Regions from separate parts of the Selenihalanaerobacter shriftii genome, predicted to be linked through region 3. Evidence: a T-box and tRNA genes for the amino acid it is inferred to sense, from the RefSeq annotation. Region 3 holds a T-box; the other regions hold tRNA genes.

Region 1 (7,714 bases), on a different contig from region 3:
CTTCTCTTCTTGTACTGGAGTTAAATCTGAAATGTTTTCTCTGCTATTTAATTTTTTAATTATTTTATCTGAATCTACTTTTATATTTATGAATATATCAATATCTGATGATTTTATTTCTGAAATAATTTCTTGGTCAAGTAAATAACTATCTGAGATTATCCCACCTGCAATTACTACATCTAAATTTAGTTCTAAAAATAATTCGTTAATCTCTTTAACTATCTCTGGTAATAAAAAATTAATTCTCTTTATTTGCATTAAGCCTAACCAACCATTCTTATTCTCCATATAAGAACTTTTTAACATACTTACTCACCTTCACGATATTATTCCTTTACTTTTCATTATATAATACTACATAATTTGCTAAATGTAAACATTACTAATCTAATCAATAATACTAAACTCTAATTTTCTTTAATATATTGTAAAAGACTTACCGATAATCGGTAAGTCTTTTAATCATAATATAAGCAAATAAGCAGACCTGTAAGCCGAGTTCTGTCATTTAAAGTAATCATCTATCTAGGGTAGTAGTTACCTACTACCTCAAGCGACCTAACCCGAGAAGATGGACGAGCAGCCCTTAACCTCCCCCTATTTGGTCTTGCTCCAGGCGGGGTTTACCATGCGGTGTCTGTCACCAGACCCCCGGTGCGCTCTTACCGCACCCTTTCACCCTTACCTACTTTACAGTAGGCGGTATACTCTCTGTGGCACTTTCCCGCAAATCACTTTGGCTGAGTGTTACCCAGCACCCTGCTCTATGGAGCTCGGACTTTCCTCAAGTAGAGATTCAATCTCTACTTACGATTACTTAGTCTACTTATTCGCTCAAATATTTAATTATTATCATCAACTGCTTTAACATGATAACACCTTAATCATTAATTGTCAAGTAGAATTATTAATTTATTCTTTTAGCTAATAATAAACCATAAATTATTCCTTGAGTTAAACTATCGTCCATATTAAGATCTCTATTTATAATTTGTGATTTAATTTCATTAATAATAGGAATTAAATCAGGTGATACTTCAAATTCTGTTACTTCTTCTTTTAGCTGATTGCTTAACTCATTTAAATCAAATTTTAATTCTTCATTCTGTTTATCTAACTGATCAATTCCTAAATTAGCTAATTTATCTGCCTCTTTATTCTCTTCCCTTGGAATATGTTTAAGATTATATTCTGGTATCTCTGCTAATAATGCCTTAACCTCATTATAATAAGGCTTTAATCTTTTACTCTTAACTCGATATTCACCGGTCAACTGTTTAATTACTAATTGACTATCTGCAAATAAATTAACAACCTTAGGAGTAAGGCTCTTTGCTAATTTAAGACCCTCTAAAATTGCCTTATATTCAGCAACATTATTAGTAGTCTCTCCAATATATTTAGCCAATTCTTCCTTCCTATTTCCTGTCTTGTCAAAGATAACTGCTCCTATACCCGCCGGACCAGGATTGCCCCTAGATGCTCCATCAGTATATATATTTAATTCTGTCATAATTTATAAATCTCCTCCCAGTATTACTCTTCACCAGTCCAATATAAAATCCGACCACAATTTTCGCATTTGATCATTTCATTACTATTTTTAACTGCTTCTGCATTCTTAGTAGACAATCCAACTCTACATCCCATGCAATAACCATCATTTAATTCAACTACAACTAAGCCTGCTTTCTTTTCCTTCAATCTATTATACTTAGCAATTAATGTGTCATCTAAATCATTATTTAATTTATCCCTTACCTTCTTCACTTCCTCTAATTCCTCATTTAATTTTATCTGTCTTTCTTTATAATTTTTCTGAAATTTAGTTAAATCATTACGATAAGTTTCTAATTTATTATTTAATTCTTCTTTATCTTCAACTAAATTCTCTAACTTCATCATCACGTCTAGGATTTCATCTTCTAATTCTGATTGTTGTTCTTTTAATTCATTCATCTTAGATTGTAATTGTTCCAATTCTTTAGGATTACTTTCTCCATTATATAATTGATCTTTATAATTTTTTATTTGACTATTTAATTTATTATTCTCATATTCTTTATTCTTAAGTTCATTATTTAATTCTTCTTTATTTTGATCTTTAGTCTTAATCTTTTTTTGTAAATTAGTAATTTTAAGCTCAATTTCTTCTATCTCTTTTAAAATACTTTGGTCATCCAAAGTATTTTTAATTCTATCTATATCATTATCGAATTGCTGTAATCTATATAACTCCTCTAACTCCGGCATGTTTTTTCCCCTTTCTAAAGAAATATTAGTATAAACTTAACTTCTTACAGCCCCTAATAAATCACAGTAAGTGTCTTGGTCCATTCCAACTTTTGTATTACTATCTTTAATGTCAGAGCCAAAAGTTTTTGCACAATCAATACATAGCCTAGTTAATGGTAATGCCTCTAATCTACCTTTATTAATTGCCTGACCACATATTTCACAAGTTTTAAAGTATATTACCATATTCCCCCTCCTTTCACCAACTTCAATACAAAAAGGTAGATCAAACAGCGAGTAACTGTTGACCTACCTAAACTATCTGTATAAATCCTTTATTACTTTTAGCACTACTAACTTCAATTTCTTCTAATCCTCGTTCTTGAATTTTAGTCTTAAGATATTCTACAATTCCTTTTTGCATAATAATTTCTGTACCATAATGTCCAGCATCTATGATTCCTAATCCTAATTCTACAGCTAATTCTGCATCATGATATTTTAGATCTCCAGTTAATAACAAGTCTGCTCCTTTAAAAGCTGCTTTCTTAATTAAATCAGCTCCACTACCACTGCATAGAGCAATTTTTTTAATCGTATCTACTTTAGGTTCTACAACCCGTAAATCAGCAACACCTAACTGTTTTTTTACTTGAGCTATTAATTCTACAAAAGATAAACTAGCCTTTAATTTTCCAATTCTACCTAAACCAAAACTCTCACCATTAATCTCTACTGGATAAATATCATAAGCAACCTCTTCATAAGGATGAACTTTATTTAACTTATTAATTACTCGTTTCAATTTACTAGCAGGTACTATAGTCTCTAATCTTACTTCCTTTACACTTTCCAATTGACCTTCTTCACCAAGGTAGGGAGTAGAATCTGCTAATGGTTTAAAAGCACCTACTCCTTTCATTTGAAATGTACAATCACTATAATTACCAATCCAACCAGCTCCTGCTGATGTAATAGCTTCTCTAACTTCATCAATACTCTCTTCTGGAACAAAAGTTACTAATTTCTTCACCTCATCTTCAAAAGTTGGCTGTAATATTTGTACATCTAATAAATCTAACTTATCGGCTAAGAGATCATTTAATCCACCTTTAGCTATGTCATAATTAGTATGCGCTACATAAATATTAATTTCATTCTTAATGGCACTCCTAATTATCCTGCCTATTTCTGTATCAAACCTAACCTCTGATAATGATTTGAAAATAACCGGATGATGGGAAATTATTAAATCTACTTCTTTTGCTATAGCTTCATCCATCACAGCCCGATTAACATCTAATGTAACTAATACTTTGCTTACTCTTTGGTCATAAGCACCAACCTGTAAGCCTACATTATCCCAGTCGGCAGCTAATTTCTTAGGAGCTAATTCTTCAATTAATTGAATCACTTGTTGAGCACTTAAAGACATCTAATTACCTCCTGAGTTTTAGCAATTTTTCCCTCTAATTGACTTCTTTTATTAAGTATCTCTTGATTCTTTGTGTCAGGCAACTTATTTAAGATGTGTTGCCAATTTTTCATTTTAGTATTCAAAAATTCTACATAAGATTCTGGTTTCTTCTCTTTAAGTCTAGGACCTATTTCCAATATGAAATCATCATGAATTATTTCTTCACCTGTTTCCGCTACTATAACCTCATAATACCTATTTCTTTCTTTAACTAAATCTTCATCTATAATTTTAAATTTATTATTAATTAACCAATCTCTTAAAGCTGCACTGGCATTCATCGGTTGTAATATAAATCTATTTATTGAATCAGTTATCTGCTGATTAGCAGATAAAATTTCCGATATAGTTATTCCTCCCATTCCAGCTATTACTACTGTCTCTACTTTGTAAGGATCTAAAATACTTAACCCTGGTCCTAATCTAACCTCAATTTCCCGTTCTAAACCAAATTTTTCTACATTCTTTAATGCTGCCTGATAAGGGCCAGACTTTATATCACTAGCAATTATCTTCTTACATTCATAATTTTGCTCTAAATGAATAGGAAGATAAGCATGGTCAGTCCCAATATCTGCTACGCTACAAGGTTTAGGTATAAATGATACTAACTTTAATAATCTATCTGATATTTTCATTTTTACTCACCACATATCTTAATTATTTACTCCAAAGAAACCTTAATTAATATAATATACATTTATGGTAACTATTATAACTAATATATAACCTCTATATCATTATATTCAATAGAGTCTAAAAAGTTCCTGCAATTTTTATTATAAAGAACAAAGTCAACACATATCTACAATTGTAAATAAAGATATAACTAAAAACCCCTCATCTAATGATGAAGGGTTTAATATACTTAATATGTAATCCATTTTTAATAAAATTATAAAATGGTGGACCCACTAGGATTCGAACCTAGGACTACTCGGTTATGAGCCGAGTGCTCTGACCAACTGAGCTATGGGTCCAAAAATCAAAATGGCTCCCCGAGTAGGACTCGAACCTACGGCTCGATGGTTAACAGCCATCTGCTCTACCAGCTGAGCTATCGGGGACCATTGGTAAGACAAAGATATTATATGATAAAATCATCAAAAGGTCAACAGACTCTATTAATGATTTAACTTGATTATCCCGGATTATCTAAACTTATCTTTTAATTACTCATTCATATTTACAAATAATTATTTCTAACAAATTTCCATTTAAATTAATCTAAATAATCTTTTAATTTCTTACTTCGGCTAGGATGTCTTAATTTACGTAAAGCCTTAGCCTCTATCTGTCTAATTCTTTCTCTAGTTACTCCGAATTCTTTACCCACTTCCTCTAAAGTACGGGAACGACCATCTTCAACACCAAATCTTAGCTCTAGCACCCTCTTTTCGCGATCACTTAGAGTATCTAAGACTTCATCAAGCTGTTCTTGAAGTAACATAAATGATGCAGCAGCAGATGGCGCTGGAGCATCTTCATCCTCAATAAAATCTCCTAAATGACTATCCTCTTCTTCCCCAATAGGAGTTTCTAATGAAACTGGTTCTTGAGCAATTTTCATAATCTCTTGTACCTTCTCTTCGGTTAAATCCATTTCTGCTGCTATCTCTTCAGGAGTTGCTTCTCTACCTAATTCCTGTAAAAGATGTCTAGAGACTCTTATTACTTTATTGATTGTTTCTACCATATGCACTGGAATTCTAATCGTTCTTGCCTGATCAGCTATAGAACGAGTAATAGCTTGTCTAATCCACCAAGTTGCATAGGTACTAAATTTATATCCTTTAGTATAATCAAACTTCTCTACAGCTTTAATCAAACCTAAATTACCTTCTTGAATTAAATCTAAAAATAACATTCCTCTACCCACATATTTTTTAGCAATACTAACTACCAATCGTAAATTAGCCTCTGCTAGCATTTGCTTAGCCTCTTCATCGCCTGCTTCCATTCTTTTAGCTAATGAAACTTCTTCTTCTGCAGTTAATAATGGTACTTTCCCAATCTCCTTTAAATACATACGAACAGGATCATCTATCCCTACTCCATCTGGAACACTAAGGTCTAAATCACTACTATTATCATCATCTTCTTCTTCTGCATTATCCTTAGACTTTTTATCTTTATTATCGCCTTCTTGCTCCTGATTAGCAACCTCAATCCCCACATCAGCCAATGTTTCATATATATCATCTATCTGTTCAGGGCTTAACTCAACTTCAGATAATGCATCCATTATCTCTTCATAGCTTAAATTACCATCTTTTTTTCCTTTTTTAATTAACTTCTTAACTTCCTTTTCAATTACTTTACGGTTTTTCTCAGTCATTAATTCCCCTCCTTTCCAATGATATCAGAATTATTGGCAAATAAATTTTGATATTCTCTTAAAAGTGGTCTAAGCTTAGCAAAGTCACCACTTGCTTCATATTCTTGTATTTCTTTTTCTAGTTTTTCTTTCTTCATCTTAAGTTGATACTCCTTTATTTTTTTTATATATCCTCTAGCATCTTCCTTGATCTGATACTCTCCAAAACCCTCTTCATAATTAATACTAACTGATAATTTAGTTAACAATTCTTTAATCTCCATATTATTTACTTGATCTAAAAGTTTCCCTACATTTAAATTTTCTAACCCAAAAATAAGATCTGCAACAGATTGATATTTAGGTGTAATAAAGTCCTCTGCATCGAGTTCTTCTTTAACTAAATTTAATATTTGAATATCTGTTAACATTAATTCTAAAAGTTTCCTTGCTGATTCTATATAAATGTTTGATTCTTCATCATTTTCAGCCGCACTATAGTTAGATTTATCTTTATTATCCCAGTTTTTATAATTTCTATCCTTATCTTTTTGATAAAGATATTTCTTTAATCTCGCTTTTATTGCCTTAATCTCTGTATCTATTTTATTAGCCACTTTCTTAACATATTCCGTCTGTTCAATTTCATTATCTATCTCAGCTAAAATCGGAATTATCTGATCCACTTTCTTTACTTTATCTTCAACTCTAATTGATCCATCATCTAATAAGATTTGTTCTATCTTAAATTCAATTAATGACATAGCCTCTTTTAATAAAGAATTAAAATATTCTTGTCCTCTCTCTCTAATTACTTCATCCGGATCTGCTCCTGATGGTAAGTCAACTACATAAACCTCAATACCTTCTTTTTTTAAGATATTTAACCCACGCAAAGTAGCTTGTTCACCAGCAGCATCTCCATCATACGCTATATACGCACGTTCTGCGTAGCGACTTAATAACTTAGCCTGCTCTTTAGTTAAAGAAGTACCTAAAGAAGCAACCATGTTATGGATTCCTGCTTGATATCCCGTAATTACATCAGTATATCCTTCAACAATAATTGCACTTTCTGAATTTCTTATCTCTTTTTTGGCTAAATTAAATCCATATAAATTGCGCTTTTTATTAAATATCATAGTTTCCGGTGAATTTAAGTATTTAGGATGAGAATCATCTAAAACTCTACCACCAAAACCGATTACGCGCCCTCTAGAATTAAAAATAGTAAAAATTACTCGATTACGAAACCTATCATAATATCCCTTTCCTTTTTTACGAGGAATAATTAAACCAGCTTGATGAATTCTTTGAGCTGAATAACCTTTCTTTTTTAAAAACTTAAATAGGGATTCCCAACTGTCTGGCGCATAACCTAATTTAAACTTATCAATAGTTTTACGCTTGATTTCTCGCTGTCTTAAATAATTGTATGCCTCTGATCCCTGGTCTACTTCGGTTAAAAGATAATTAAAATACTTAGTAGCCCAATCATGAATTTCATATATTTCACTTTTTTCAGTAGTCTGTCTCTCTTTAACCCCTCCTTGTTTAGGTAAAGAAAGGCCTATTCTTTCTGCTAATATTTTAACTGCTTCTACAAACTCTAAATTCTCAATTTCCATAATAAAATTAAAAACATTTCCACCAGCTCCACAACCAAAGCAGTGATATAACTG
Region 2 (7,714 bases), 130 kb from region 3:
GGAGTTATTGGAAAAGCAACTCCACCGGCAGCTGTTGGTGAACCATTTGAAAAAGGAAAACGATAAATTCTTAAAGACCTTCAAATATTTGAAGGTCTTTTTTTATTTTATGATTCACAGATTGTACTTTAGTGCATAAACATATCATAAAGTGTAGAAATGAAATGTGAAAGGAGGAAAAAGCATGGATGGTTTGTTAACAGCTAGAGAGATTTTAAGTAGAGAGAAAGCATTGCTGACTTTATATAGAGAATTAAATAATCAAGTTACTGATCCAGATTTAAATGATATGGTTGATCGATTAATGGAATGTCAAATGAATCAAATTGATATGTTAAATGAATTGATTGATGACTTAGGGGAAGCTCCTGCTCCAGATATTAGATATGCCCAACATGTTGTGCAGCCAGGTGAAACCCTGTTCGTACTTGCTCAAAAATATAATACTACAGTGCGAACTTTATTAAGGTTAAATCCGGATATTGAAGATCCAGATGAGATTCAAGCTGGTATGGTAATTAATTTACCAATTCTTTTACCACCACCACCTGATTGTTTCAATGAGTATACAGTAAGCCAAGGAGATACTTTATTTGAAATAGCTCAAGAATTTGATACAACTGTTAGTCAGCTAGTCTTCTTTAATAGTATTAGCAATCCTGATTTAATATTCCCAGGACGAAGATTAATTGTACCATGTCCAGATGAGGATGGAGATGAGAATGGTGTAGGTGGACTAGATTTTAAAACTGTGGCAATAGATAATGAGATTAATTATAGAGCAAGATTAGATGAAAGATTTTTTGCTGTCAGTACTAGATTCCAATTACGAAGAATATTAGAACGATTTGATATTAGAGTTCCAAGTGGAATAGATTTTAATGAAGAAATAGTAATTGGAGCTATAGAATATAATATTGTAGATATGTCTTTAGAAGATAACATGATTACAGTAGAAGTTGAACGAAAGGCTAGAGGATATCATTTGGTTACAGTACCAAAAGATCAATTTGTAGAAGAAGGATTTTATAGTGCATACTTTGTAAACACTAATGGGAGAAGGTTAGACCGTGATAGAGTAGAAATTGAATTTTAATTGACTTTAATGAAAAGCGACTACCATGATGGTAGTCGCTTTTGCCTTATTCTTCTTCGGTAACAGTTTGGTCATTAAATAAAAAGAGTATGGAATAAAGTCCTGCTAATCCAACTAAGGAATAGACTGCTCTACTAAGTGCTGAAGCTTGACCACCAAATAAAGCAGCTACTAGATCATATTGAAATAATCCAATAGATCCCCAATTTAAGGCGCCAACAATTATTAGAATAAGTGCTAGTTTATTTAAAGTATCCAAGTTATATCAACTCCTTTATGTTTAAACTTTATTTATGAGTTAGTCTGTAACATGATGGATAATAATATGTAATTTATTATAATTAATTTTTGGTAAGAAAATTATAATAATTTATTTAACTTCATCAATTAGGCAGGAATGATAGGGGGTTTTAAAGAAGGATAACATGGTAACTGTATAAAATAATAAAATTAAATTTAAGAGCTAAGATTATTAGTTTAGGAGGGAAATACGATTAATTCTATTAATCAATACTATAAAGATATCTCTCATGATATTTTGTCAAAAAAGGAAGAAATTTCATTAGCTAAAAGAGCCCAAAAAGGTGATTCAGAAGCTAAGGATAAACTTATAGAACATAATTTGCGTTTAGTAGTAAGTATAGCTAATAAATACCAAGGAAAAGGTTTAGATTTACAAGATTTAGTACAGGAGGGGAATATAGGTTTAATTACAGCTGTAGAGAAATTTGATCCTGATAAAGGGTATCGGTTTAGTACTTATGCTTCCTGGTGGATTAAGCAAAGGGTGACTAGAGCTATAGCTAATCAAGGTAAGACAATTAGGATACCGGTTCATGTTTGGCAGAAGACAAATAAAATATTTAAGACTAAAGGAAAATTACAAAATGAGTTAGGAAGAGAGCCTACTGCTGAGGATATAGCTAATGAGACAGATATATCATTAGAAAAAGTAAAAGAGGTATTACAGATAGTAACTGATCAAAATTTAACTTCTTTGAATCAATTAGTAGGTGATGATGATAGCACGGAATTAGGAGAATTAGTACCTAGTAATGGTGCAGATGACCCTGTAGAAGGAACTAGCAGGCAGTTATTAAGAGAAGATTTAGAAGAACTATTAACTCAACTATCAGATAGAGAAGCTGAAGTAATTAGACTTCGATTTGGTTTAAGAGATAGTAGACCAAGAACTTTAAAAGAAGTTGGCGAGGAATTTGGAGTAACTCGTGAAAGAATTAGACAAATTCAATTAAAAGCATTAAATAGATTAAAACATCCTACTCGTATTAAGCAATTAAAAGGCTATTTGGGGTGATATAGTGGTCAAATATAATAGGAGTTATGCTAACCGTGGTAAACAGTTAGAAATTGAATTAGAAACTACTAACCAATATTATAATTCACAAGGGATAGCGAAAATCCAAAAGATACCGATTCCTATTAAAGTACTTAATGTTAATTCACAAAGTGGCAAGATTACTAGTGCTTTTTATGAAAAAAAGTCAACAGTGGATTATATAGGTACTTATCAAGGTAGGACTATAGTTTTTGATGCTAAAGGGACTAATGTTGATACTAGATTTGATTTGAAGAATATTAAACAACATCAGTATAGATATCTAAAGGATCAATATGAATGTGGTGCTATTGCCTTTTTATTGATTAGGTTCAAAGGGTTAGATGAAGCATATTATCTACCCTTTGAATTATTAGATAAGTATATGGTTCATCAACGCCAAGGCGGAAGAAAGAGTATTCCGTATGATGAGATAGCTAAAGAAAAGTACAAGTTAGTTCCTACAGGATTAGCTTTATTAGATTATATAAGTATTATAGATAAGGTTATAATAGAGAATTAATTTGCAGATAGGAAGATTTTAAAGAGAGTAATTAAAAATTTATATTTAACGTAGAATAATAAAGAATAGATAGTAAAATTTTTAGGGTTAAGGAAGTGACAAATTAATGTCTACATTAGAAAGTATTATTTTGGGGATAGTACAAGGAATAACTGAATTCTTGCCTATTAGTAGTTCAGGACACCTAGTCATTTTCCAAAGATTACTGGGACTTAAAGAACCACAGTTAATTTATAATGTATTCTTACATTTTGGAACCTTAATTGCAGTTTTAATCTTTTATTGGAAGGATATTAAAAGATTACTAAGCTTAGATCCTAAGCATAATAAAGAACGTTTTTTAATTATTATGGCTTCAATTCCTACTGCTATAATAGGTTTTGGTTTAAAAGATATCTTTGAGAGCTTATTTGGTTCTATTTTGGCTGTGGGAGTTGCTTTAGTAGTAACCGGATTATTACTTTGGTTAGTTGAAAATTTAGATATAAAGTTTAATAAAAGCATTTTAGATTTAAGTTGGTTTCATGTTATATTGATAGGCATTGCGCAAGGGATGGCAATTACTCCTGGGGTTTCTCGGTCAGGTTCTACAATTGTAGCTGGACTTTTGTTAGGATTAGGCAGGAAAGAGGCAGCTCGATTTTCTTTTTTAATTTTTATTCCAGCAGTATTAGGTGCGACTTTATTAGAAACTTTAGATGTTATTCAAGCTGGAGTTATAGGAATAAATACTGTAGCTTTGTTTACGGGAATGATTATTTCTACAATAGTTGGATATTTATCTATTAAATTTTTATTGAAACTTTTAGAGAATGAGAATTTGAATTATTTTGCTTATTATGTCTGGGGAATAGGAGTCTTAATCTTGATTTTAAACTTTAATTAGATATTTAACATTATTCATATTAAATATTTGTTAAATATAGAGGAATTATCTTCTTTACATTGAAAAATAATATAATAGAGAGATTAAGTATAAGGGATTACTTCATATATAGATAGTAAAGTTAATTGGTTACTAAGAGGGGGAACTGGGAAAAATGGTAATTTAATAAAGGAAGGAGTAACCTAGATGAAAGAAATAGGCCAAAAGATTAAGGAGGCTCGTTTAGCAAAGGAAATCGATATAGAAGAAGTTCAGCAGGAAACAAAAGTTCGTAGTAAATATCTTAAAGCAATTGAAGAAGGGAATTTTAATATCATCCCCCAAGAAGTTTTTCTTAAAGGTTTTTTACGTGTGTATGCTAATCATGTCGGTCTTGATGGTAGTCAAATTTTAAAAGACTATAATCATTTAAAAGCTTTACAAAAGAAGGAATTAGATAAATTAAATGAGGAAGAAAATCAAAAAATCTCTTTAATGGAAAAGGTACAGAATAGAGTGAAGAACAATTGGACAAGGGTAGTAACTGCAACAGCAATTACAGTATTAGTCTTACTTATAGTTTTCGGTTTATATCGTAGTAGAGCTTTAGTTAAACTAGCTAAAGAAGTTCGGAAAATAAATGAAAATCCAGTAAAGAAAGAAAAACTAGTATTAAATGAAGAAGATGTAAAAGTAAAGAAGGATAAAATTAGTTCTGCTCAAAAAGAGACAAATAGTAATGAAACAAACCAGATTAATCAATCACAATCATTGGCTCAAAAATTAAATGTTACTATTGAAGCATTAGAATCATCTTGGGTTAAAGTAGTTATAGATGGGAAAGTAGTTTGTGAAAAAATATTGAATAGTGGCGAGAAGAAGAGTTGGCATGCTGATCAGAGAATGAAAGTTTTGACTGCTAATGCTGCAGGTGTTAAGGTTATTTCTAATGGTAAAATATTTGGTCCTTTTGGTCAACAAGGTGAAGTGATAGAGAAAGAATTTAAATTAAATTCTGAATAGTTTTTTAAATTTAAAAAATCAGATTTAATTATGGATATATTTAGAATTAGCCTAAATATATCCTTTTGTTTTTCATATATTTTGTTTTTCATATATTATGATAGGAAGTGAAGTATAGATGGATAGGAACCAAGCAGAACCTATTAATGTTATTTGGAATGGGCAAGATATTATATTTATGATTTTAGTTACTTTAAGTATTACTATTAGTTGTGGTTTTTTATTAAATTTATTATTAGATTATTTAGCTACAATTTATCCTAATTTGATGCTTTATAAATCAATTTTACTTAATCTATTGCAATTTGTCACTATGTTAGCATTAAGTTGGTATATTATTTCCTTTAAATATAATCTATCTTTAAAATCTTTTGGATTTAGATTAATACCTTTAGATAGAATATTAGGTTTAGGAATAATAGGAGGGGTATTAATTTGTCTAATCGTTATATTAACTAATTTTGGTTTGCAAAGATTAGTTGAGGAGTTATTAAATATTAATATGCCACCACAATCGATAATATCTAAGTTAACTAATAGTCAAAATGAATTTGTCTTTTTAACATATGTTTTATTGATAGTAATAATTGCACCAATTACTGAAGAAATCTTCTTTAGAGGGATATTATACCAGTATTTGAAAGATAGGTTAGGAGTTATTAATGGAGCATTATTAGCTTCTGGTATATTTGGAATAGCTCATCTGAATTTATGGACTTTTCTAGCTACTGCCTTAGGTGGATTAGGGTTAATTATTATTTATGAAATTAGTCAATCTTTATATACAAATATTATTGCTCATGCTACCTGGAATTTAATAATAGTTATGATTATTTATTTAGTGTGGTAAATTAGAAAAGAGCCTTATATATTATAGGCTCTAAGTTATTATCATGTATTTAAAGAAATGGTGGACCCACTAGGATTCGAACCTAGGACTACTCGGTTATGAGCCGAGTGCTCTGACCAACTGAGCTATGGGTCCACAATGGTCGGAGCGAAAGGATTTGAACCTTCGACCCCCTGGTCCCAAACCAGGTGCGCTACCAGGCTGCGCCACGCTCCGAAAAGTATACTATTTTCTGTTGCGACAATGAATAGTATAACTTATATCATTTCAGATGTCAATCTTAAATAATTGTTATAAAGTAGAATTACATTAATTAAACTAGTTTACACTAACTAATGCTTAAAATACAGCATGGATATAGAAAAAGATAAAGGGGAGAGAAAAAATGAAAATCTTGGTTACTAATGATGATGGAATTTATTCAGATGGTATTCAGTATTTAGTTAAAGCTTTGGAAAAAGAAAATAAGCATGAAATAATAGTCGTAGCACCAGATAGAGAACAGAGTGCTACTGGTCATGCTATTACTTTGCATCGACCATTAAGAGTTAAGGAAATGAATTTTGAGGATATTGATTCAAAAACTTTAGCTGTTGACGGAACGCCTGCAGACTGTGTGAAATTAGGAGTAGAAGCTATTTTAGATGAGAAGCCAGATATTGTTGTTTCGGGAATTAATCGTGGGCCTAATTTAGGATGTGATGTTTTATATTCCGGTACTGTTTCAGCTGGTTTTGAGGGGTTGTTATTAGGTATTCCTTCTATAGCGGTTTCTTTAGCTACCTATGAAGATTGGAACTTTACTTACGCTGCTGAATTTATTAGTGGTTTAGTACAAAATCTTAATCAAAAAGATTTAAGTTCAGAAGTATTGTTAAATATTAATATACCTTCTTTAGATAAAGATGAATTAAAAGGTGTCAAGATTACTAAATTAGGAAATAGAAGTTATACTAATATGTTTGATGAAAGGTTTGACCCTCGAGGAGAGGTATATTATTGGCTAGCAGGTGATATTGTAGAGGAAGGCAATGACGAAGGTACCGATGTAACTGCTATTAATCAAAAACAAATATCTATTACACCTGTTCGACTTAATTTAACAGATTTTAAAGAAATTAAAGCTTTAAATGAGAAAGAATTAGAACTTTTTTAGATAAAGTTGAATAAAATAAACATAAATCTTCCTCTTATGAATAGTTTATAATAAAATATTCTATAGGAGGTTTTTTTATGGCTAAAGATCGTAATGCTAATGAAACATCGTTAAAAGTGCAAAGTGTATCAAGGGGAATATTGATTAGTTTAGGCCTTTTATTGTCAGGAAGTATTTTAATTGGTCTCATAATAACTTTCGCTAACTTTGATAAAATTGTAGTTCAAAGAATATTGATTATCTTTAACTATATTTCTATTTTAGTTGGTTCTTTTTTAACTGGTGGTGAAGTTAAGAAGAAAGGATGGTTAAATGGTAGCTTAGTTGGACTTAGTCATATGGCAGTTATATTTATTATTAGTACTTTTTGGGTAGAGAATTTATCAGCCGTAGGAGTTGGAGGTATGTTGGCTATTGGAACAGTAACTGGGTTTATTGGTGGAATGTTAGGAATTAATCTTCAGTAAACGAGGTGATTAAGATAAGTAATCATAAAGAAAATATTGATTTACGAGGAAAGAATTCAAAAGAAATTAGTGAGGTACTTAATATAGAATTCAAGAGGATATATAGTAATGATGAATTCGTATCTGTAGATGTAGGAGGAATTAATTGGCTACCAGCGATTTTAAGCTTTGCTCTTGGAACTATTACCAGTGGTTTTTTAAAAGAGATTGGCAAAGAGATTTGGAGTAAATTTAAAGGTTTATTTATTGATTCTAAAAAGAAAAAATCAGAAATTCCTAAATTTGAATTTGAATTTGAATATCAAGGAATAGAGATTATTGCTGAGATAGAAAGTGTTGATCCATCGGAATTGAAGGCTGCACTTAATAGATTAGAAGATATTTTAAATTTAATA
Region 3 (7,714 bases):
TTAAAAATTAAAGGAGGAAGAAAGATGCCTTTTGAAGATCAATTGTTAGAACAAATCGGTGATTATGTAGCAGTAATTATCACAGCAGGCGGTGGATGTTGTCGTCACGAAGGAATCCTGTGTTCAGTTATGGCTGACTTTATTACATTAATCAATAATAATGTACGAGTAGAAATTCCTATAGAAAGCATTGCTGCTGTACGTAAATTAGCCGGAGGAGCACCTATTGAAGAAGTTGGTACCTTATCGATTGAAACACCTGTAGGATCTGAAATTAATGAAGAGGTTAATGAAGAAAACACTTCTGAAGATGAAGACACTATCTTTGATTTTGATAACGAACTTGACTTTTAATACCTAATTAAAATTATATTTAAATAATAAAAATCAGATGGTTAACCATCTGATTTTTAGTTGCTCTATAATAAGTATATGTTTCATATTAAATACCAGAGTAATCCAACCCATTCATGTAAAGCGGTTAATGAGTTATCTAAAGACTCTTTATTAGGGAGAAAATCTAATATACTAATATCTCTATCTAAAATATAGTCCGCAGGAGCAGGTTTTAGTTCGGATTTCCAATTCTTTTTAAATGAATACATAGATCGTTTCATATGAGTTGCACTAGTAACAAGTATTATTTTTTCATAATCTAAATCTTTTAATAAAGCCGAAGTATTTACTGCATTTTGCCAAGTGTTTTTGGACTCATTTTCAGTAATAATTTGGTTATCAGCTACTCCCCAATCTTTTAATACTTTTTTCATAGTTTCAGCTACTGAACCACTTTTAGCACCTGGTACAACTCCACCACTAACAACTAACTTTAAACCTGTCTTTTTATGTAACCTCCAACCAGAATATAGCCGTTTTAAGGTTGTCCTACCAATTTGCATACCATTAGGAGTTCCTCTAATGACTCCTCCACCTAATACAACTATTGCACTCTTGAGATCAACTTTAGTTTTCACTTTTGATACTGATAAAGGTGCAAAATTATCCTCTAATGGCTTAACTAAGATTAATTCTCCTGGATAAGAGCTTAAAATATACATTAAGAGAAATAATATTATTAACCAATTACAAATACACTTTTGTCTTGATTTCCGAAAACAATACTTCTTATTATTAGTTTTGTATAATACAAATATAATCCCAATCAATATTAAAAATAATCCTGGGGGAAGCAATAACTTAGACAGCATTTTAACTACAAATAGCATCATATCTTTCCCTTCCTCTTATTAATATATTTTGAATTCATAATTAATATTTCTATTTACTGCCTTATTTCCCCTTGCTATTTTCAGATTTTTAATAAAAAAACCTTATCTGCTGTAAATTTATTACAACAGATAAGGTTTAATTCAATTTAAATTTAATTTATAACTTATTAACTACTTCTAAACAATCAGCACAAATGTTAGCATGTTCATCATCATTACCAACACTTTCTCTATACTTCCAACAACGTTCGCATTTCTCACCTGGTGCAGGTTTAACTACTACTTTAATAGCTGTCTCCTCTCCAGAATAAGCATCCTCTCCAACATCATCTTCTGGTTGATATAAATCAACTTTAGAAATAATAAAGAGATCCGATAAATTATCAAATTGACTTAGAAAATCATAAAGATTTTCAGATGGATAAATTTCCACAGCTGCATCTAAAGAATGACCTACTACTTTATCTTCTCTGGCCACCTCTAAAGCTTTAGAAACATCTTTTCTAACTGCCAATAATCTATCCCATTTATTCTCTAATTCCTCATCTAAATAACCTTCTTTTACTTCTGGCCAATCTGCTAAGAAAATACTCTCTGTTTCTCTACTTACTTCTGGCAAATGCTGCCAAGCTTCTTCAGCTGTATGAACCAACACTGGTGCTAGAACCTTAACTAACGTCGTTAAGATTTCATACATAACTGTTTGAGCTGCTAGTCGTTTTTTAGAATTAGTTGGAGATGTATATAATCTATCTTTTAATACATCTAAATAGAATGAACTCATCTCTATAGCACAGAAATTGTGTACCTTATGATATAATTTGTGATACTCATACTCATTATAAGCAACAGTAACTTCTGCCACCAATTGTTGTAATTTATGCAATACCCACTTATCAATTTCAAGTAATTCTTCATAATCAATTGAATCTTCATTAGGATCAAAATCTTGTAAGTTTCCTAATATATATCTAAATGTATTTCTAATTCTTCGATATACTTCAGAACTCTGCTTTAAGATTTTATCAGAAATCCTCACATCCTCTTTGAAATTAGAAGATGCAACCCATAATCTCAAAATATCAGCACCATATTGATCAATTACTTCATGTGGAGAAACTACATTCCCTACTGACTTAGACATCTTCTTACCTTTAGCATCAACAGTAAATCCATTAGTAACTACTGCTTTATAAGGAGCCTCTCCTTTATAAGCAATCGATGTTAATAATGAAGAATTAAACCATCCTCGATATTGGTCTGTTCCTTCTAAATATAAATCCGCAGGTCTTTCTAATTCATCATAATTCTCTAATACTGCTGAGTGACTGGCACCAGAATCGAACCAAACATCCATGATATCAGACTCTTTTTCAAATTCAGCTGCTCCACATTCACCACATTCAAATCCTTCTGGTAGAATCTCTGCTGCTGATTTCTCAAACCACGCATTCGACCCTTCATTAGCAAATAAATCTCTAACAGTATTTAATGTTTCTTCCGTAGCAATTGACTCACCACATTCCATACAATAAAAAATTGGAATCGGCACTCCCCAAACCTTCTGTCTAGAAATACACCAATCTGTACGATCAGCAATCATATTAGAAATTCTTTCTTCTCCCCAGCTAGGATACCATTTAACATTCTTAACAGCTTCTAAAGCTTTATCTTTGATGGCTTCTACAGATGCAAACCACTGTTCAGTAGCTCTAAAGATAACTGGGCTCTTACATCTCCAACAATGAGGGTAAGAATGATCAATAAAGCTTAAACTCATCAATAAATCATCTTCTTTTAACATATCAGTTACTTTTATATTAGCATCATCATAATACATACCAGCAAATGGTCCAGCTTCATCAGTAAATACTCCATCATTATCCATAGGAGCAAAAACTGGAATATCATTCTCTTTTCCAACTATATAGTCTTCATGACCATGACCAGGCGCTGTATGAACACAACCAGTACCTTGTTCTAATGTAACATGATCACCTAAAATAAGTGGTGATTCTCTATCAAAGAAAGGATGTTTAGTAACTAACCCTTCTAACTCGTCACCTTTTGTTTCTTCTATAACTTCATATTCATCAATGCCTACAATCTCCATTACCTCTTCTAATAAATCTTTAGCAAGAACTAATAAGTCACCCTCAGCTTCAACTACTACATATTCAAAATCCGAATGAACACTAATGGCCATATTAGAAGGAATTGTCCATGGAGTTGTAGTCCAAATAACTACATAACTTCTTTCTGATGTTAATTCCGTATCTCCAATAGTCATTGAATCTTTAACTGGAAATTTAACATAGATAGAAGGACCTCTTGAGTCTTCATGCTCCACTTCAGCTTCAGCTAAAGCAGTTCCACAATCTGGACACCAATGAACCGGCTTTAATCCTTTATATAAATAACCTTTCTTAATCATCTCTCCAAATACTTCAATCTGTTTAGCTTCATATTCTGGCTTAAGAGTAATATAAGGATTATCCCAATCACCCCATACACCTAATCGCTTAAATTGATCCTTTTGACGATCCACATATTTTAATGCGTAATCTTCACATTCTTCCCGTAATTCTGCTATACTTAATTCTTTTCTTTTCTCACCTAATTCCTTGGTTACCTGATGCTCAATAGGTAACCCATGAGTATCCCAACCAGGAATATAAGGAGATTGATACCCCTGCAAAGTTTTATAACGAGTTACAATATCCTTTAAAATTTTATTTAACGCATGACCAATATGAATGTCTCCATTGGCATATGGTGGCCCATCATGAAGAATAAACTTTTCATCATCTTCTCTGTTTTTAAGTGCTTCTTCATAAATTTCATTTTTATTCCAGAATTCCTGGAAATCTTCTTCTCTTTCAGATAGATTAGCTCTCATAGGAAATTCAGTCTGTGGTAAATTTAATGTTTCTTTATAATCCATTAATTTTTGCACCTCCATTTGATATAAACTTAAAATAAAATATACTAAACTTAAAAAAATCCTTGCCCCGGTCAGGGGCAAGGATTAACTTGCGGTACCACCCTATTTAAAAATACTAATTATAAAAAAGAATTAATATTTTTATCTCTAAAACAAATAACGGCTGCAACCGGTTAAACCTTACTAATGATTTCAGGTTAACTACTAAGAGATGATATTCAATAATATCTTAGCCACTAGGCTTTCACTATCCCTAACTCGCTAAAGACTTCAGCATTATCTACTCTTCTCTATTATCGTAATTAAAACTATTTCTAATTTTTGATATCATTTTACAGTCTATCTAATATTGTATTATAATATAATATACATTCTCCGTCAAGACTAATTAGCATATTTCTCTTTTATTAAATATTATTCAACATTTCCTCAACTATCTGGTAAGATCTATCAGCAGCAACTTTCATAAATGTAGGATAATCAACATCAGCACTTCCATCAGCCTTATCAGACATAGACCTAATAACGACAAATGGAGTATCATTTAAGAAACATGCCTGTCCTACAGCAGCCCCTTCCATTTCAGCACAATATCCTTTAAATTTTTCTCGTAACCAATTTACCTTTTCAACGGAAGCAATAAATTGATCTCCTGATAAAACTCTTCCTTTTATTACTTTAATATCTTCCCCAGATTCCTTCACTTTTTCTCCAGCTTCCTTAGCTAATTCAACTAATTCCTCATCAGCTTTAAATATGATTTTATCCATTTCTGGCACTTCACCTAATTCATAATCTAAAGGAGTAGCATCAAGATCATGTTGAATAGTATCTATAGATATAACAATATCTCCTACATCTAATTTCTCATCTACCGCCCCTGCTACTCCTGTAAAGATAACTTTATCTACTCCAAATCTATCTATCAAAATTTGTGCACAAAGAGCTGCATTTACTTTGCCAACTCCGCTTCTAACTAAAACTACTTCCTTATCATTTAAATTACCTTCATAAAATTTTATATTGGCTTGCTTAACTTCCGATTTTAACTCTAAATCTTCTTTTAATAATTCAATTTCTACATCCATAGCCCCAATGATTCCTAACTTCATCCTCATCACACTCCACCAAACTATTTTTATTTATTCCCCATCATTCTCTTCACTAACCGTTATTTCATCTTTACTAGTTTCCATTTCATCTCTTTCTTCTAACATAGTTAAATACGTATTTAATAAAGTTTTAAATTTAATAGCAAATAACTGTTCACTTTCTACCAAATTTTTATATTCTCTTTTCTTTTCTTGAACTTCTTTTTCAGATTCCTCTATTACCTTATCAGCCTTTACTTCTGCTTTTTCAATAATCAATTTAGCTTCTGCTTCTGCTTGCTCTTTTATATTAACTGCTCGTTCTTGAGCATTTTTAATTATCGCTTCTGCTTCTTGTTTTGCAGTTTGTTGCTGATTATCAGCTGTAGCATTCACAGTATCTATGGTCTTATTTAAAGTCTTTTCTCTATCTTTATAATCCTTCAGCCTTGCTTTTAAATCTGCTACCTGCTTACATAATTCTTCATTATCTATATATAATCTTTCGTAACATTCACCAACAATATCCAAAAAATCATCAACTTCTTCAACACTATAAGACCACATAGAAAAAGTCTTATTAAATTCTTTATTATAAACCTCTAATGGCGTTAATAAATCTTCCATTTATAGCCCCCTCCTACTAATTAAATTTAATCAAATATATCGTTTTAAAACTAATTTAATCCTTCCTTTACGTGACTTCCCTAATCTTTTATCTATCTCTACTCTACCTCGACCACGAATAGAGATAATATCATCTATATCTACTATTTTAGCTGAATCATTTTCTACTTTCCAATTTAATTTCACATTTCCTGCTTTAATCTCTTTAGCCATCTTAGAACGAGAAGTTGTAAAACCAGAACTAGCAACTGAATCTAACCTTAAGGAAGCTACAGTACTTTTAATCTTTTTTATTCGTTCCGGAGCTACCTCTAATCGTTCTTGACTAATTTCTTCAATATCTACTGGTACTCTATGAACTTTATCTAATTGTAAAGTCAAATATTCTTTAATTTCTTCAGCCACAATAGCTTGACATTTATTACTACCAATCACTAAATCTCCAACCATTTCTCTCTTAATTCCTGTTCCTAAAATAGCACCTAAAAAATCACGATGGCTAACGGATTCAAATTTAAAATTACCTTTAATCTCTAAAACCGCTAACGGTTCTTCGACTAGTTCTAACATATAATAATCTGGCATTAAACCAATTCTTTTTCGTTCTGCCTGTTTAAATTTTCCGTACTCCCGATATTTCAAATCATAAATTTGATCTAAAATAGGATTTAATAGACTTCGTTGATAAGGATTTAAGAAATTAGTAAACGTCGGTTCATGTCTCTTTAGTGCCAACTCTACTTTATCTAAAGTACTAGCTATCGTTAGTTCTTCTTCCTCATCTTCAACATGTGACATGAGTTTTTCACGATCAAACAAATTCTCCCCTCCTAAAGTTCAACTAAAATTAATATAGCAATGCTCTACTTAAAATTCTAATTAAAGAACTATGAATAATCCCTAAGGCAATAAAAGCAATTATAGGAGATAAATCAATCCCTAAACTACTAGTTGGTAACATTCTTCTAATTGGTCCTAATACAGGTTCAGTCCAATTATAAATAAATCTTAAAATCTTGCGCATATTAGCATGATGTGTAGGGGGTTGTACCCAAGAAGATATAACCCTAGCAATTAAGATCCAATTATAAAAAGTAAAAGCCATATCAATCAATCTAATTAACCAGTGCATCTATCTCACTCCTTATTAATATTTTATAATTCCTTTGATCTTTCAGTGGCCGCAATTACTGCTTCCATTAATCCTGCTCTTAATCCAGCTTCTTCTAATTTATATAAACCTTCAGCAGTAGTTCCTGCTGGTGAAGTAACTTGATCTTTTAAAGCAGCTAGATGTTGATCACTTTCAGCAGCTAATTTAGCCGTTCCAATTAAAGTCTGTATAGCTAAATCTTTTGCCTTTTTCTGCGAAAGCCCCATTTTAATTCCACCAGCTACTAATGCTTCTAATACTAATAATACATAAGCAGGTCCACTCCCACTTAAACCAGTTACTACATCCATTAATTTCTCTTTAACCTGTACTACAGTTCCAATAGGATTCAATAATTCTTCTACTTCTTCACCTAGCTCCTGACTAGCATAACTCCCTAATGAATATGCAATAGCTCCTTCTTTTACTAAGGCTGGGGTATTAGGCATAATTCTTACTACTGAAATGTTTACTCCAATTATCTCTTCAATCTTAGCAGTACTTACTCCTGCAGCAATCGAAAACACCTTTTGGTCTTTAGTAAAAGAACCATTTAATTCTTCTAAAACCCCGCCAATCACCTGAGGTTTAACAGCTAAAATTACATAATCACTCTTTGCTACTACTTCCTGATTATCACTTATAGTTTTAATTCCGTATTCCATCTCTA

What was found. The T-box of region 3 lies ahead of ileS (isoleucine--tRNA ligase). A T-box ahead of a tRNA ligase gene usually reads a tRNA of that ligase, here a tRNA-Ile.
Region 1: it encodes a tRNA-Ile, which carries the amino acid that the T-box ahead of ileS (isoleucine--tRNA ligase) is inferred to sense. The anticodon was not compared.
Region 2: it encodes a tRNA-Ile, which carries the amino acid that the T-box ahead of ileS (isoleucine--tRNA ligase) is inferred to sense. The anticodon was not compared.

The regions. Positions count from the first base shown of each region.
Region 1 is NZ_FUWM01000012.1:49,163-56,876, reverse strand. Features, by position in the region: gene B5D41_RS08005 (hypothetical protein) at 1-309, opposite strand, end outside; RNA gene rnpB (RNase P RNA component class A) at 478-832, opposite strand; gene B5D41_RS07995 (ribonuclease HI family protein) at 911-1,516, opposite strand; gene B5D41_RS07990 (zinc ribbon domain-containing protein) at 1,540-2,256, opposite strand; gene B5D41_RS14250 (TraR/DksA family transcriptional regulator) at 2,293-2,484, opposite strand; gene B5D41_RS07980 (Nif3-like dinuclear metal center hexameric protein) at 2,552-3,673, opposite strand; gene B5D41_RS07975 (tRNA (adenine(22)-N(1))-methyltransferase) at 3,664-4,353, opposite strand; tRNA gene B5D41_RS07970 (tRNA-Ile) at 4,619-4,695, opposite strand; tRNA gene B5D41_RS07965 (tRNA-Asn) at 4,707-4,782, opposite strand; gene rpoD (RNA polymerase sigma factor RpoD) at 4,938-6,053, opposite strand; gene dnaG (DNA primase) at 6,053-7,714, opposite strand, start outside.
Region 2 is NZ_FUWM01000003.1:236,014-243,727, reverse strand. Features, by position in the region: gene B5D41_RS01190 (ABC transporter permease) at 1-66, shown strand, start outside; gene B5D41_RS01185 (LysM peptidoglycan-binding domain-containing protein) at 185-1,096, shown strand; gene B5D41_RS01180 (DUF378 domain-containing protein) at 1,143-1,355, opposite strand; gene B5D41_RS01175 (sigma-70 family RNA polymerase sigma factor) at 1,590-2,414, shown strand; gene B5D41_RS01170 (Holliday junction resolvase RecU) at 2,419-2,958, shown strand; gene B5D41_RS01165 (undecaprenyl-diphosphate phosphatase) at 3,065-3,844, shown strand; gene B5D41_RS01160 (helix-turn-helix domain-containing protein) at 4,031-4,846, shown strand; gene B5D41_RS01155 (CPBP family intramembrane glutamic endopeptidase) at 4,965-5,696, shown strand; tRNA gene B5D41_RS01150 (tRNA-Ile) at 5,755-5,831, opposite strand; tRNA gene B5D41_RS01145 (tRNA-Pro) at 5,836-5,912, opposite strand; gene surE (5'/3'-nucleotidase SurE) at 6,082-6,852, shown strand; gene B5D41_RS01135 (TIGR04086 family membrane protein) at 6,930-7,319, shown strand; gene B5D41_RS01130 (hypothetical protein) at 7,325-7,714, shown strand, end outside.
Region 3 is NZ_FUWM01000003.1:102,795-110,508, forward strand. Features, by position in the region: gene B5D41_RS14205 (hypothetical protein) at 25-354, shown strand; gene B5D41_RS00455 (YdcF family protein) at 438-1,229, opposite strand; gene ileS (isoleucine--tRNA ligase) at 1,387-4,173, opposite strand; T-box leader at 4,244-4,479, opposite strand; gene B5D41_RS00465 (5'-methylthioadenosine/adenosylhomocysteine nucleosidase) at 4,581-5,285, opposite strand; gene B5D41_RS00470 (DivIVA domain-containing protein) at 5,316-5,891, opposite strand; gene B5D41_RS00475 (YlmH family RNA-binding protein) at 5,922-6,710, opposite strand; gene B5D41_RS00480 (YggT family protein) at 6,739-7,023, opposite strand; gene proC (pyrroline-5-carboxylate reductase) at 7,047-7,714, opposite strand, start outside.